3 regions of the Oceanobacillus longus genome follow, and region 2 is predicted to be linked to each of the others. Evidence: riboswitches for the same ligand, from Rfam matches in the RefSeq annotation. Region 2 holds a riboswitch; each other region holds the start of a gene.
The links. A riboswitch is a leader RNA that binds a small molecule or an ion and turns the genes downstream of it on or off. The one in region 2 is predicted to bind lysine.

Region 1: it holds a riboswitch for lysine, as region 2 does, so the genes downstream of both, ACFOUV_RS07980 (Na+/H+ antiporter NhaC family protein) here and ACFOUV_RS11165 (amidohydrolase) in region 2, are expected to answer to the same signal.
Region 3: it holds a riboswitch for lysine, as region 2 does, so the genes downstream of both, dapA (4-hydroxy-tetrahydrodipicolinate synthase) here and ACFOUV_RS11165 (amidohydrolase) in region 2, are expected to answer to the same signal.

What each region holds. Positions count from the first base shown of each region.
Region 1 covers NZ_JBHSAO010000006.1:64,914-68,141, reverse strand. Annotated here, with positions in the region: gene ACFOUV_RS07990 (HD-GYP domain-containing protein) at 1-7, shown strand, start outside; gene yunB (sporulation protein YunB) at 85-864, shown strand; lysine riboswitch at 911-1,092, shown strand; gene ACFOUV_RS07980 (Na+/H+ antiporter NhaC family protein) at 1,249-2,790, shown strand; gene ACFOUV_RS07975 (sodium-dependent transporter) at 3,010-3,228, shown strand, end outside.
Region 2 covers NZ_JBHSAO010000008.1:101,939-105,166, reverse strand. Annotated here, with positions in the region: gene ACFOUV_RS11170 (iron ABC transporter permease) at 1-108, shown strand, start outside; gene ACFOUV_RS11165 (amidohydrolase) at 326-1,924, opposite strand; lysine riboswitch at 2,200-2,377, opposite strand; gene ACFOUV_RS11160 (hypothetical protein) at 2,508-3,080, opposite strand.
Region 3 covers NZ_JBHSAO010000001.1:804,801-808,028, reverse strand. Annotated here, with positions in the region: gene ACFOUV_RS04200 (ATP-binding cassette domain-containing protein) at 1-593, shown strand, start outside; gene ACFOUV_RS04195 (hypothetical protein) at 819-1,283, opposite strand; lysine riboswitch at 1,465-1,643, shown strand; gene dapA (4-hydroxy-tetrahydrodipicolinate synthase) at 1,745-2,638, shown strand; gene corA (magnesium/cobalt transporter CorA) at 2,749-3,228, shown strand, end outside.

The sequences.
Region 1 (3,228 bases), on a different contig from region 2:
GGATTAATCAGTATTCTTCCCCGTGCTTTTACCTATTCTAACCCTCTTAAAACAAGCATAAATTGTTTTGAGGGGGTTTTTGGGTTGAGACATAAGAAGCGTTATCGAAAAAAAAACTTTGCATCGCCTCCAAATAATTTTATAATGATGATTACGTTACTTATATTTGTGTGCAGTGTTGGTCTTAGTATATGGATCATTGATAAGCGGATTGAACCGGTCTTAATGGAAATTGCAGAAGTAAAAACGGATGAATTTGCAACGCGTGCGATTAATTCAGCGGTAAGATTTGCTGAAGAATACAGCTTTGATGAAGTATTGAATATTACCTATGATAATGAAGGCCATGTCGCAACATACAATTGGAATCCCTCTGTAGTCAGTGAAATAAATCGGGTGGCAACAGATCGTGTTGAAGAATTCTTTTTAAATGTAAACAGGGGTGATCCAATTACGTATGATTATTCCCTTCATGATCCTTATGAATATGAAGAAGGGGCAGAGGGACGTGTAGAACAGGATCCGACATTGGTGGAAGTTCCACTAGGTCAGGTTACTGGAAATACAGTCCTGGCAAATTTAGGACCTAAGATACCAATAAATCTCGGGTTAGTTGGAAGTGTAAGGACGAATATTATACGTGAAGAAGAGGAGTTTGGTATTAATGGTTCATGGGTTTCCCTTTATGTAGATGTAGAGGCTGATGTTCAAATAATTATTCCATTCACCACAGATGTGAAGACAGTCAATACAGAAATTTACATTGATGGTGGGGCAATTATGGGGAAAGTACCCGACTTCTATGGTGGTGATGGAGGTGGACCATCCATCTCTGTGCCAAAAGACGACTTGCAGAATGACTGAAAATCTTGTATAGTAAAATCATAATTGAATAAAAACCTTATCAGATCGGTGAGGTAGAGGCGCAAATAATATTAGTAATCAACCGGAGGAGGACAACAGTGATGGTTGGTAAAAGGATTGTTTGCCGAAGTGTAATAAGGGTCAGACTTATTATTGCTGGTACATCTTTGAATAAAGGATGCACTGTCATGCAATGTATACGAATGTGCATGGAGAACTACTGATCGAAATGGAGGATAACGTATATTGTAAAACAATGATGGGTTATTTTCTGTCGTTGTTTTTTTGTGCGCAAAATTAATGACGTATGCTCGTACACCAGGCGTTTCGCAATCAATATGTCCAACTCCCACACATTCGATATTAACTAATGGAGGTAACATCATGGAAGGAACAATTTTATCACTTATTCCAGCACTGCTTATGTTGGTACTTGTCGTACTAACCAGGAAGGTATTGCTATCTTTAGGTGCAGGAATTATCGTTGGAGCTTTATTAATTCATGATTTTAACATTTTAGATTCCTTATCTGAAGTTTGGATGGTTTTTTATACTATCTTTGTTTCAGAAGGATCTTTAAATACAGGAAATCTGCTGTTATTAGGATTCTTATTATTATTAGGTATGATGACAGCATTTCTTCAAGCGTCAGGCGGCAGCAGGGCGTTTGGGGAATGGATGATGAAACGCGTCAAAACCCGAACTGGTGCGCAAGTAATGACAAGTGTTTTAGGTTTAATTATATTTATCGATGATTACTTTAATAGCTTGGCTGTTGGACAAGTTGTAAGGCCATTAACAGATAGACATAAAATCTCTCGTGCAAAACTAGCTTATTTTATCGATTCTACGTCTGCACCCATCACAGTTATTTCGCCAATTTCAAGCTGGGGTGCATATATAATAGGTATACTAGGTGGATTGTTTGCTGCTAATGGCATTACGGATATGCAACCATTAACAGCATTTATCCAAATGATCCCTCTTAATTTATATGCACTTTCTGCAATATTGCTTGTTTTCATGGTTGCCTATTTGAAGCTGGATATTGGCCCAATGCGTAAACATGAAGAACGTGCCATTAATACAGGAGCAGTATTGGATCCGGAACAGGATAAGGTACCTGGAGATTTAAGTGATACATTTAATCCACATCAATCAGGTAAAGTATACCATCTATTACTGCCGATTATTATTTTAGTCGTTGGTACAGTTCTATCGATGGTTGTTACTGGTGCCAATGCAAGTGATAATGTAACTATATTAACCATCTTTGCTAATACAAATGTTAATTTATCACTGTTTATAGGTGGAGTTGCTGCTGTTGTAACATCATTCGCATTTCATGTTAACTTAAGCATACCAAAGGCGAATGTAGGGAAAATCTTTTTTGAAGGTATTAAAACCATGCTTCCAGCCATTTATATTCTTATTCTTGCATGGATGATTGGTTCTATTATCGGAACAATTGAAACCGGAACGTATTTAGCAGAAATAGTGAGTGAAGCGTCCATCAGTTCATCGATGTTACCAGTTCTGTTCTTTATCATTGCTGGATTAATGGCTGTTTCAACTGGAACATCATGGGGAACATTCGGTATCATGTTACCAATCGCTGCTGAAGTTGCGGCCGTCTCTGACATGGAGATGCTTCTACCGTCCTTGGCTGCAGTACTTGCTGGTGCCGTTTTCGGTGATCATTGTACACCAATTTCAGATACCACGATCCTGTCTTCTACAGGTGCAGGTGCGAACCATATTGACCACGTGTTGACACAGTTACCATATGCACTCATTGCTGCTGGGGTAGCTATTGTAGGTTATTTATTGGTAGGTCTAATGAATATGGTATTTGTTCCACTATTCATTTCACTAGCTCTTGTGTTGCTAATTGGTTTCCTCATTCATTCAATCAAAAGTAAATAATAACAAATAAAAAATCTTTCACCCTATTTGGTGAAAGATTTTTTTGTTAGGAATGAGGGTAATAAATAGAAGATTTAAAAATTACTTTGACATAGGTGAAAAGTACCGATATAATACAAGCATAAATGTTAGAAAATAATAAACATTTTAAACATTCATTTTCACCATGATGCATAGCATAGTATTGCTAGTAGAAGAGAAAAAGGGGGAGGTTTATACATGGAAACACGTTCACAGTGGGGGACAAGAGCTGGTTTTATATTGGCAGCTGTTGGATCAGCGGTTGGTTTGGGAAATATTTGGCGTTTTCCAGCGGTTGCTTATGAAAATGGTGGTGGAGCATTCTTTATTCCTTATTTATTTGCACTGTTAACTGCTGGGATACCGATACTTATTATGGAATTTACCATTGGACATAAGTATCGAGGATCAGCTCCT
Region 2 (3,228 bases):
GATTTGCTAAGCAGGACATTGTTAGCACCAAATGAAATTCCATCAGGTATTTTAGTAGCAATAATTGGTGCACCATACTTCCTGTGGTTAATGCGGAAGCGAGCATAAAAATTTTGTTTTCTCATAAAAAAGCAGATATACCATGCCCCAGGTATATCTGCTTTTTAACTATATTATTTTTTCTCCGACAATTATGTTTCCTTCTCCTCATAAAATAAAACAATCTCTCGGTCTATTTCACCATTATCTAAATATCTTGATTTATCGTCCTTTCAGCAAAACGAAGAACTGCTCACTTAGGACTAGAATAAAAAAGAAGTAGTGCTCAGTTGTTTTGGTATTTGATGTCACCACCAATGATTGTCATTTCAATAGATGTGGTTAATAATTCGTCAGCATCTTCCATTTCAAATGGATTCTTGGAATAAACGGTCATATCAGCCAATTTACCTGTGTCAATGGTTCCTTTGATTGCTTCTTCATTTGTTGGATATGCTCCCATTTCAGTGAATAACCTAAATGCTTCATGCATCGTTAATTTTTGATCAGGGTACCAACCATCATGCGTTTGCCCTGGTGACCTTCTTGTTACAGCAGCATGAATTCCCATTAATGGATTGACTGGTTCGACAGGTGAATCCGATCCTCCAGCACATATTACTCCGGCCTCCTGCAGCGTTTTCCAAGCATAGGAAAGCTTCATTCGTTTTTCCCCAAGCCTCTCCTCAACCCATGGGTAATCACTCGCTAAAAATCGTGGTTGAATATCTGCAATTCTGCTTGGTTGTGCAAGACGCTCAATTAAATCTTCACGCAGCACCTGTACATGTATCAGCCGGTCGCGGTGTTTAACGGTAGGGAACTGATCCAGTAAATCCAATACATTTACCAGTGCTTGGTCACCTATTGTATGAACAGCTATCGGCATGGATAATTCACGTGCACGTTTGATGATGTCATATATTGCATGCTGATCAAACATAGCTTTACCATAGTTTCCCGGGTCATCATTGTAAGGCTCTGATAATAAAGCAGTCCTTCTTCCAAATGCACCGTCTGCAAATAGTTTTACTGCACCAATTTGTAGTGTTTCATTTCCGTATCCGGCATACATTCCCATATCTCTTAAGTCATCGAGAAATTCATGATTGATTAAAAGATTGGAACGTAATCCAAGATGCTCGTGGTTCAGTAATTCATCATAAATCTGATAGGTTTGACGTAAACCGCCTAAGTAAAGGGGATCGTTTGAATGAACACTTGTTAGACCTTTTTCCATAGCGAAGTTGATTGCTTTTCTCATAGCATTTTTCAACGTTTCATAAGATTTTTCAGGAATATACTGCGTTATTAGATGGGAAGCAGATTCCAATAGTAATCCTGTTGGCATATTTGTCGATTCATCCAATACGATTTTTCCACCTACGGGTACTGCCATGGTAGGATGGTAATTAGTTATTTCTAATGCTTTGCGATTAACTATAGCGGCATGTTCACAGATTCGCGTTAAATATAATGGGTTGTGTGGAGCTACATGATCAAGTTCATGAATTAAAGGAATTCCTCCATCGGTAAAGAGGTTCTCATCCCATCCTCCCCCCAGTAGCCATTCACCTGGTTGAAGTGTTTTTGCATAATTTTGGATGTGATTCAGTGCTTCGTGTTTCGTCGTAATTCCTGTTAAATCCAAATCGATAAATTTCGTGGCAATCATGGACATATGAAGGTGGCTGTCTACCAATCCAGGTGTCACCGTATTCCCTTCCAGATTAATAACTTCAAAATCGGAGGTTCCCCACTGGATGAGCATATCCTCGGTTGTCCCCATATCTATAAAGCGGCCATTTTCCACGACAGCAGATTGTACTGTTGGCCTTTCTGGATTAAATGTATAAAATTGTCCATTGGTAAAGATTTTTTTCATGATGTAACTATCTCCTCTGTAAATAATTTAGGGGAAAATAAACAATGGGATAGTTAAAGGGAATGATCTGGTTATGGATTTGGATCCTTACTGTCTCATGCATGTAGTAGTGAAGTAAATTTACATAGCGTTTTCCTACGTAAATATTTTAGGAAAAAAAGTGATAAATGAAGGGAAGATGTGTACACAAGGTCTAACCACCTTATTACGCACACAAAAAAACAACGATAGAAAATAACCTACCATTGTTTTTACAGTATACGTTATTCTCCATTTCGATCAGTAGTTCTCCATGAACAGTTACATTGCATGACAGTAAATTTCCTATTCAGAAACATACCAGCCATCATAAGATTGACCCTTACCACGCTTCGGCAAATAATCCTTTCATCAATCATCATAGATGTCATCCTCCGATTGATTACTCCCATTAATTGCGCCTCTACCTCACCGACCAGATAAGGTTTGTTTATTCAAGTTAGAGTAATATTACCAAATTTCTGATTAACTTACAAGCGTTGGTTTTTAAAATATGCTGCGTTACGGAGTGTATTCGACAAAATTCGGGGAGTGACAGGCACCTTTATCTTTTGAAAAGCCTGATGAAGAAACCCTGTTTTTGTTGTTCTTCCGCTTCTGCTTCTTTTGCTGCTGCAATTTGTTTCTGTGTTTCGAGTCGATCATTTATCGTTTGCATTAACATCTTGTCACGTTCCTTCAGTCTTATTTCTATATAATCCTGTTGCTGATTCAGTCGCTGTACCAATTCTTTGATCAATTCATTTTGCGTGTGCTGCTGTTTATTGTAGTTTTCCAATAATTTATTTTGATGATGGACCATGTCTATTAATTCAGTTAAATCGTTGTTATAGCGTTTTGTGTCGTTATCTATAACAGTTAATTCCTGTGTTACATCATCACCTTTAACCCATAAATATACAGCTTCTGCACACTCTTTAAGACTCATATCGCCGCTATTTTTAAGCGTTACAAGTTTCTGCAAAGCAATAACGTCATACTCATTGTACCATCGTTGATTTTGATTATTCCTATTAAATTTATAACCTGCATTTTCTAATAGAATACTATACTTCCTTAGTGTTGATTCCTTTACCCCTAATAAGTTAGCTATATCTGCAGGGTTATATATTTTCATGTATTCTTTCCCCCTTTTCGTTAATTATAGCGTTATAACATAATTATACCAGAGTAATATTTAAAATTGTATGAAAATTTAATTAACAAATTGGTATAAAAGGATAAATTTACTAAGTATATGCAACCTTTAATCTACCAGATATTAC
Region 3 (3,228 bases), on a different contig from region 2:
ATAAGGGTTCCATTTATATAAATGATGAACCATTGAACCATTTAAATGAATATGCACGTATCATGTTTCAGGATGGGAGGCTTCTTCCATGGAAGCGGGTGATTGATAATGTGTGTATTGGACTTCCTAGCGATTTCAAAGTAAAAGCGGTTGAAGCTTTACATCAGGTTGGATTGGAAGATCGTATGAACGACTGGCCGTCCAAACTATCCGGTGGTCAGAAGCAACGGGTGGCGTTAGCCAGGGCTTTAGTTCATAATCCTTCACTACTACTATTGGATGAGCCACTCGGAGCACTTGATGCACTTACTCGAATTGAGATGCAGGATCTCATCGAGTCACTTTGGAAACAAAAGAAGTTTACATCTATTCTCGTTACACATGATGTGGAAGAGGCGGTTGCTATCGCTGATCGAGTCATATTAATTGAAAATGGAAGTATAAGCTTGAATCGGACTATTCGTTTGCCTAGGCCGAGACAACGTACACATCCTGCTTTTTCGATGTATGTAGAAGAAATACTGGAGAAAATTCTTGATCGTAATAAGGGTAAAATCGCTTTAGTAAGGAATTCAAAGGAATCCCACATTTAAAACTAGTTCCATTTCACTCCATAAATGATAAAAGCTACACCAATTATCAAAATCATCTTACCGAAAGAGTTTTTATCAGCTTCTTCCCTGAAACGATTTCTCTCATTAAATGCAGCACTTGTACACATAAGGACAGTTAAAATTGCGAGGGGGTCCCGTTTAGGTTGTTTTATTTTGTTAGGATAAAAAATGAACCTCTATAAAAAGTAGGTTCATTTTCGGTTACTATTCTAAATCTTCATCATCGAGTCTTCTGAAGCCTTCTTGCTGAAGATAATCAGCAGCGGCATTGTAGGTTGCATATGTACCATCCAATAAGTCTCCTGCATAGATATTCCATAAGTCAAAATCATGAATTATTTTAAGGATTTGTAGTTCGTTATTAATCCAGCTCTCTTCAAAAGGTTCTGATTCAGCGAGGGATTTAATGGATTGCTTTATGATTTTACGCAGTTCATCAGGGGTAAAATCACGGATATTTACCATTCCTTTAGAATCAACCGTATAGTTTTCATCTATTTGTTCAGCATAAACAAATCCATTGCCATTTGGATGAAGATGATAGACGACAATCTTCTTTTCCATGACACTTTCTTCAAAATGAAAATTGACACGGCCTAATGATACATCATGACGCTCTAATTCTGTAAAGTCTTCAATAATTGCTAGTTTTTTTTCAAATGTAAGCATGTTACCTCCAGATAGATGTTATTTAAGAATCAATTTTTATTATACCACTTGAATATTGTAAAATACGAAGGAACTGCATTAAATCTTTATAGGAAAAAATGGATAATGCTTGTTTATTCTAAGATACTTTTGTTATAATACAAGTAACAATCAAATACTTTCTTATTTTAGATTTTTTTAAGGTAAGGATAGAGGTGCAGAAACCATTAGTACTTATGTTTAGGAGAATGAGATCCGGGGATACATAAGGAAAGGGGAATTTGCCGAAGCGGAAGGAGACTCATCATCCTGAAGTTGGTTCTGTTATTTAATAGATGCAGAACTGTCATATAGGGAACTATATGGAGGGCTATCAAGCGTAGAACTAACACAAGTTCTAAGCAGCAGCGGGCTCTCGTTGGTGCTTTTTATTTTGGTCCTCCACACCTATCCAAAAAATTAAAGAAAAGGTGTGAACAGTTATGAATTTCGGTAACGTATTAACAGCAATGGTAACTCCGTTTGATCCATATGGAGAAGTAGATTTTGAAGCTACTAGAGGATTGGTTAATTACTTGATAGCAAATGGCTCAGATGGGTTAGTGGTTGCGGGAACAACAGGTGAATCGCCTACATTAACGCATGATGAGAAATTAAAATTATTTAAAGTTGTTGTGGAGGCAGTGGATGGGAGAGTTCCAGTCATTGCAGGCACAGGATCAAATAATACAAGAGCCTCTATTGAACTTACAATAGAAGCGGAGAAAACAGGTGTGGATGCAATTATGCTTGTTACTCCGTACTACAATAAACCGTCACAGGAAGGTATGTATCAGCACTTCCGCACGATCGCAGAAAGCACTGCATTGCCTGTCATGCTGTATAATATACCAGGAAGAAGTGTTGTTTCCTTAGATTTGGATACGATTATACGTTTATCTCAAATTAAAAACATTGTCTCTGTAAAAGAAGCAAGTGGAGTTTTAGATCGTACAGCAGAACTTATCAGTCATACGTCTGATGACTTTAGTGTGTACAGTGGAGAAGACAGTCTAACACTGCCTACGCTCGCTATCGGTGGTACGGGGATCGTATCTGTTTCTTCCCATATCATCGGGAACGAAATGCAGGAGATGATTGAGCATTTCAATAGAGGTGAAGTTACGAAAGCAGGCGACATCCATCGTCGTATATTGCCGGTGATGAATGCAATGTTTCAAGCTCCAAGCCCAACGCCAGTAAAAGAAGCATTAAATCGAATCGGTGTGCCTGTTGGAAGTGTACGCTTGCCACTCATACCGTTAAATGATTTGGAACGTGAATCTTTATCAAAAGTAATTGCAATCTACGAGGAAAAAAGAGTAGCAGGATATTGATCACTTAGGGGAATAAGCGCATATGCTTATTCCCTTTTTCTCATTAGGATATGTTAAACTAACTTGTAAGAATACTTTAATCATGGTTTCAAGAATAAAGGGGTAGCAACATGATACGAATAAGTGGCATCACTAATGACCAACAGTTGAAAAGAAATGTTTCCATAAATGAACTAAATTTATCTGAGTATAAAATGTGTTGGATTGATTTTAATAGCCCAAATGAAGCAGAAATCAATCATTTAGAACAGACTTTTCATTTTCACCCACTTGCAATTGAAGACTGTGTATACAGACTACAACGACCAAAATTGGACTATTACGATGATTACACCTTTTATGTGACACAAACGGTGAGAGAAGGAAGCAAGGATGTTTCAAAAGATGAGCTGAATTTTTTTATAGGAGATAACTATATCGTCTCATATCATCAAGAACATACAAAAGAAGTTGAAGATGTGTGGGACCTTTTTTTAACACAGAAAAGTAGTTTTCAGTGGGCACCTTATTATGTGCTATATAGAATCTTGGATAAGATTGTTGATAATTATTTTCCGCTTATTTATAAAATTGAAGATGAATTAGACAAA